Regions from separate parts of the Blautia sp. RTP21359st1_E11_RTP21359_211015 genome, predicted to be linked through region 2. Evidence: riboswitches for the same ligand, from Rfam matches in the RefSeq annotation. Region 2 holds a riboswitch; the other holds the start of a gene.

Region 1 (3,417 bases), on a different contig from region 2:
AATGGTTTGAACAGATCACTCCAGAATATGAATATAATGGAAAAAGCCATGAACCTGAAATAGAATCCAGTGAATCCGCACCGGAACTTGAGCAGGGCTCCGATTATGAAGTAACTTATGAAAATAACATCAATGCAGGAACTGCGACTATAAAGATCACGGGAAAAGATATTTTCTGCGGTACAGTAGAGCGGAGTTTCAAGATTACGCCAGATGAAAATGGAATGTATGTGTGCTATTTTGCGGAAAATAATGAAACCTACCTGGAAACCACCTTTAAAGGAAAAAAAGTGGAACCGGAAGTGGTAATTGACGGACTGGTACGGGGGAAAGATTATACGGTAACCTATGTTAATAATGAAAAGCCTGGTGAAGCTCGTGCAGAGCTCACGGGAATCGGCAATTATAAAGGATCGGAAACATTATATTTTACTATTTACGGAAAACTACCGGCTGCGGATCCAATAGCTGATCAGACATATACAGGAAAAGAACTCACACCTGCCATCGTAATCCCCGGATTGAAAGCCGGCGAAGATTATTATATGTACTACGAGGATAATCAGTATCCGGGTGTTGCAACGGTAACCATTTATGGTACCGGTTATTATAAAGGTACCGCAACCATTCATTTCAAAATTATAAAAAAGACAGAAAGGTTTGTCAGCAATGTCAAGCTAAACAGAACCTCTTACACTTATACGGGAAAATCCATCCGGCCATCAGTAACCGTAACTGTAAATGGAAAGAAGATCGGTGCGAGTGCTTATAAGCTGTATTACAAAAATAATAAAAATTCCGGAATTGGAACTGTGCAGGTCAGAGGGACCGGAAAATACAGTCGTATCAACAAAACGCTTACCTTTAAGATCCTGCCTCCAAAAACTCTGCTGACAGGACTGAAAAAAGCAAACAGATCCTTTACCGCAAGCTGGAAAAAAAATATACAGGCAACCGGCTATCAGATCCAGTATGCAGCAGACAGCAGATTTACAAAAGAAAGAAAAACGGTCACAGTTGGAAAACAGTCTGCGACCAGATATAAGATATCAGGACTGAAAAACAAAAAGACCTATTATGTCCGCATCCGGTCATATAAAAGAGTCGGAAAAAAGATTCTTTACAGTAGCTGGAGTACGGTAAAGAAAATCCGGGTTTGATCATAAATGAGCGGATCTCAGACCCATATAAATGGAGAACAATACTTCCGGGACAGAATTAAGCCTTGTAATTATAAAAAGAGCGCGTTATAATGAACTCGTAAAAAAGAAAATTTCTTCGGGGCAGGGTGTGATTCCCTACCGGCGGTATAGTCCGCGACCCGCTTCGGCGGCTGATCTGGTGAAATTCCGGAACCGACAGTAAAGTCTGGATGAGAGAAGAACGCGCAGTATTTGAAGAACGTGCTCAGCGCCCCGGGAAGAAGCTCCCGGGGCTTTTTATGTGAAGGAATTTTTTCGCATAAAGATTTCTTGTAGAAATTTTCTTTGAATATTTCTGAAGAAGGAGAGAGAGTTATGAGTGAACAGATATTACAGAGAGGAAATGCCGTGGAAAGAAGCAGAACAAGAACTATCGCGCAGGTAGCTATGCTTGGTGCTGTGGCAGGAGTATTGATGAATCTTGAGTTTCCGATCCCGTTTCTTGCACCGTCTTTTTATCAGCTTGATTTTTCCGAGGTACCGGTTATGGTAGGAACCTTCGCTATGGGACCTGTAGCAGGTATCCTGATCGAGCTTGTGAAGATTCTCGTACATCTTGTGACTAAGGGAACCATGACTGCCGGTGTTGGTGATGTTGCCAACTTCCTGTTTGGATGTGCCTATGTGGTACCGGCCGGCCTGATCTATCGTTTCCGTCACAAAAAGAGCAGAGTACATGCAGTTGCAGGTATGGCAGTAGGAACAGTCCTGACAGCGATCCTTGCATGCTTTGTCAATGCCTTTGTGCTGCTTCCGGCTTACGGTAAGGCTTTTGGAATGCCGATCGAGACCTTTATCCAGATGGGAAGCGCAGTACACAGCTCCGTAAACGGACTGCTTACCTTTGCACTGCTGATCATCGCTCCGTTTAATATCTTTAAATATGCACTGACATCTCTGATCGTATTTGTAATTTATAAGAAGATCCGTGTTGTACTGAAGGGTGACTGATCATAAGCAGCTGCCGGAGGATGAAGAAAAGATCAGAAATTGGTGGTTTCAGATAAATATCTGAGAATGTGAGAAATGCCATGTAATATATTGCCGATGGGCAGTAAATTACATGGCATTTTTTATGTCAGGCGTTTTGTTCTGCAGCTTTCATGACTCCAAGCTCACGTCTGGCAAAAACAACGGCCAGCACAAATGCAGAGGTATCTGCAATTGGTCCTGCGTACATGACGCCATCGATTCCGAAGAAGACCGGGAAGATGACGATCAGCGGCAGCAGGAAGAGCACCTGCCTTGTGAGGGACATGATCACACCAAGCCGGGCTTTTCCAATGGAGGTAAAAAAGCCGGCGGACATAGGCTGGATCCCGTTGGCAAAGGTCATCAGCATGAAGATGCGGAGATATTTTTCTGCAAAATGAAAGTACAGGTCGCTGCCGTTTCCGAAGATGCCTACGATCTGATGCGGGAAGAACTGGAAGCAGATAAAAAATATGGTTGCGATCACAGTACATAAGGTTACGGAATAGCGGTATGTCTGGCGTACACGGCTGTATTTTTCGGCACCGTAGTTAAATCCCAAGATGGGCTGGGAGCCCTGGGAGATTCCGATGCAGATGGCCATAAATACCTGATTGACTTTGGAAATGATTCCTGCACAGGCGATTGGAATATCACTCCCGTAGGCGGAGAGTGCTCCGTAATGGCGAAGTGTATTGTTCATGACGATCTGCACTGCAGCAATGGCAACCTGATTGATACAGGAGGCCATTCCCAGAGAAAAAATGGCAGACAGATTGCGTGCTTTAGGAATCAGCATGGAGTGGTCCAGGTACATTTTCCGGAGTCTGGAAAAATAAAAGATGATCAGAAGTCCGGATACGATCTGGCCGATCACGGTTGCCCAGGCTGCACCTTTGATGCCCCAGCCGAATCCAAAGATGAAAAGCGGGTCCAGGATGGTGTTGATGGCGGCACCGGCCAGGATGCAGGCCATGGAATAGGTAGGACTCCTGTCTGCTCGGATCAGGTGGTTGCCGCCTGTGCTTAAAACATAAAAGGGAAGTCCAATGGCGGTGATCCCCATGTAATCAATGGCATAGGGCATGACGTCCGGTGTTCCGCCGAAAAAATGAAGCAGTGGCTTCAGGAACAGAAGGACGATGACAGAGAGTATCGTACCGGAGATTATCAGCGCGGAGAGTCCGGTTCCTGCAATGGAGCTGGCTTTTTTTTCGTTTCCTGCGCCCATTTCCAGGTTGTA
Region 2 (3,417 bases):
TAATCGGCGAGAACATGAACATCCGTAGATTTGCTCAGGTTGAGGAGCAGAACGGATTCATCGCTTCCTACACTCATATGGGTGGAAAGATCGGCGTTCTTGTAGACGTTGAGACAGATGTTGTTAACGATGCTGTTAAAGAGATGGCTAAGAACGTAGCTATGCAGATCGCAGCTCTGAAACCGCAGTACACAAGCGACAAGGAAGTAAGCGCTGACTATATCGAGCATGAGAAAGAGATCCTTATGGCTCAGATTCAGAACGACCCGAAGGAGTCCCAGAAACCGGCTAAGGTTATCGAGGGAATGATCACAGGACGTATTAAGAAAGAGCTCAAAGAGATCTGTCTTCTTGACCAGACATACGTAAAAGCAGAGGACGGAAAACAGTCCGTTGCTAAATACGTAGAGCAGGTAGCAAAAGAGAACGGCGCTAAGATCCAGATCAAAGGCTTCGTTCGCTACGAGACAGGCGATGGTCTTGAGAAAAAAGAAGAGAACTTCGCTGAGGAAGTTGCAAAGCAGATGGGTAAATAATCTGATATCTGCAGATCTTTAATAAGATCCATAAAACCCTTGAAAATCCAGTATTTTCAAGGGTTTTTCTTATATTATCCACTTCATATACTACATTATAAAATATGGATAGACTATAGTAACAGGAAGTTGCTTTTCAGAACATGGATCTATCTTTATAATAGGATAATGGAGGTGACGGCTATGGAAACAAAAAATGTAATCTTAAAACTTAGAACGGAAAGAGGAATGTCACAGGACGAGCTGGCAGATAAAATCATGGTAACGAGACAGGCTGTATCACGCTGGGAAAATGGAGATACCGTTCCGAATACTGATACACTTAAGCTCTTATCGAAAGAATTTGATGTATCGATCAATACGCTTTTGGGAGAACCCAGAAAGCTGATCTGTCAGTGCTGCGGGATGTCAATTGATGATGATTCCATATTGGGACGTGATAAGGATGGCACATTAAATGAGGAGTATTGTAAGTGGTGCTATGCAGATGGAACATACACATATAATGATATGGATGAATTGATTGATGTTTGTGTAAAGAATATGGTAAATGAAAGCTTTACCGAAGAACAGGCACGCACTTATCTGAAAGAAATGCTTCCAAAGTTAGATTACTGGAAAAGGTATGATGAACTTAGTGACAATGGGCAGTTTGAAGAGTTTAAAATGCAATTGATAAATGAAATAAATGATTTACATATAGATGGACTTCCAAGGGTAGACAGACTGAATGCACTTGTAGGTAAATATGTAAATCTGGAATATGCACTGCCAAATGGACAAAAAGTGAAATTTCTGGATGACCAGAAAACTTATCTGGGAAATCAAATGGAATCTGAATTCGGAGGGGACAGATACTTCGGTATTCTGGCAAATATGGATTTTATTATGATATGTACATATGAGAAAGACGGTGAAAATCCTGAATTGGTTATATACAAAAAAAGATGAGTATAGTATGCGGATTAGTGATTAGTTTCGTTACCGTTCAATGATAATATTCCGCATGGAATGAGTAAAATAAAAATTCCGCTTTACAAATGACAGATAAAGTATTAAAATAAACAAAAAGATATCTTCAGGGCAGGGTGTGATTCCCTACCGGCGGTAGAGCCCGCGAGCCGAAAGGTATGATCCGGTGAGATTCCGGGGCCGACAGTATAGTCTGGATGGAAGAAGATGATAGTACAGTTGATTTTTGTATGAATGAATGTAGTATCAGAGCTCTGAGATGGTGATCCATTTCAGAGCTTTTTATGTAGGAAATAATCAGACATTCATTTATTGATCATATGTAACAGATCAATTCCACCCTGCAGATATTTCTGCAGGCTTTTTTTGTATTTGGCACATCGTTTTCGAAATAAATATACCACTCACTTGCCTGTGAATCCGATTGCACAGGTCTAAAAGCCTCGGCGCACCAGGCAAAGAACAGGAATAAGAAAGAAGGAATAAAAATGACGGATCAGGAATATATGCTTCGGGCGATTCAGCTGGCCAAAAAAGGAGAAGGCTGGACGAATCCCAATCCGATGGTAGGGGCAGTGATCGTAAAAGACGGAAGGATCATCGGGGAAGGCTATCATAAAAAGTATGGAGAACTTCATGCGGAACGTAATGCAATTGCTTCCCTCACAGAATCAGCAGAAGGTGCGGTGATTTATGTTACGCTGGAGCCTTGCTGTCATCATGGAAAAACACCTCCATGTACGGAAGCGATCATTGAACAGAAGATCAGAAAAGTGGTGATCGGTTCCCGAGATCCGAATCCGAAAGTGGCAGGAAAAGGTGTACAGATGTTAAGGGAAGCCGGTGTAACAGTAGTTGAAGATTTTATGAGAGAAGAATGTGATCAGCTGAATCCGGTTTTTTTCCATTATATTACTACGAAAACCCCATACGTGGTGATGAAGTATGCCATGACACTGGATGGGAAGATCGCAACGAAGACAGGAGCATCAAAATGGATCACCGGAGAAGCGGCAAGAAAAGAAGTACAGCATATGCGGCATCAGTACATGGGGATCATGGCAGGTATTGGAACTGTGCTTGCAGATGATCCGATGTTGAACGTCCGGGTAGAAGGCTGGAAAAGTCCTGTCAGGATTGTGTGCGACAGTAAGCTCAGGATCCCGCCGGACAGTCAGATCGTAAAAAGTGCGGAAAAGTACCGGACGATCGTGGCTTATGCAGATCAGAAAAATACAGAAGAAAAAATAAAAATATTACATACCATGGGAGTTGAGACCATTTACTGTCCGGATGAAAAGGATCAGATAGACCTTAAAAAGTTGATGACAGATCTTGGAAACAGGGGTATTGACAGCATCCTCCTGGAGGGAGGCGGTACGTTAAATGACAGTGCCCTGCGAGCCGGAATTGTAAAGGAAGTACAGGCTTTTGTGGCACCAAAGCTGTTTGGTGGTGTGGCCGGGAAGACACCGGTAGAAGGTATCGGAGTTGAATTCCCGTCTGAAGCAGTAGAACTGAAATATACAGATATCTGCCAGATCGGTGAGGACATCCGGATAAGATGTCAGGTGTGTGAGAAAAAACAGGAGGAATCATGTTTACAGGAATCGTAGAAGAGAAAGGAAAAGTCCGTTATATACAGCTGACAGGAGAATCAGGGATCCTGGCAGTGAAAGCCCGGAAAGTCCTGGAAGGGACAAGGATCGGTGACAGTATTGCTGTGAATGGTGTGTGTCTGACAGTTACGTCGATCCAGCCGGACGGATTTACTGCCGATGTGATGGCAGAGACGATCAGAAGAAGCAGTCTTGGCAGTTGTAAAGCTGGAAGCCAGGTAAACCTGGAACGTGCAATGGCTGCAGATGGCAGGTTCGGGGGACACATAGTAAGCGGTCATATTGATGGG

The links. Region 2 has a riboswitch for FMN ahead of ribD (bifunctional diaminohydroxyphosphoribosylaminopyrimidine deaminase/5-amino-6-(5-phosphoribosylamino)uracil reductase RibD). Riboswitches for the same ligand answer to the same signal wherever they lie in the genome.
Region 1: another riboswitch for FMN. It lies ahead of AB5026_RS06380 (ECF transporter S component); the one in region 2 lies ahead of ribD (bifunctional diaminohydroxyphosphoribosylaminopyrimidine deaminase/5-amino-6-(5-phosphoribosylamino)uracil reductase RibD).

Annotation. Positions count from the first base shown of each region.
Region 1 covers NZ_JBDGAB010000012.1:78,286-81,702, forward strand. Annotated here, with positions in the region: gene AB5026_RS06375 (leucine-rich repeat protein) at 1-1,160, shown strand, start outside; FMN riboswitch at 1,271-1,388, shown strand; gene AB5026_RS06380 (ECF transporter S component) at 1,518-2,153, shown strand; gene AB5026_RS06385 (MATE family efflux transporter) at 2,281-3,417, opposite strand, start outside.
Region 2 covers NZ_JBDGAB010000001.1:106,145-109,561, reverse strand. Annotated here, with positions in the region: gene tsf (translation elongation factor Ts) at 1-536, shown strand, start outside; gene AB5026_RS00510 (zinc ribbon domain-containing protein) at 720-1,487, shown strand; FMN riboswitch at 1,607-1,721, shown strand; gene ribD (bifunctional diaminohydroxyphosphoribosylaminopyrimidine deaminase/5-amino-6-(5-phosphoribosylamino)uracil reductase RibD) at 1,997-3,124, shown strand; gene ribE (riboflavin synthase) at 3,106-3,417, shown strand, end outside.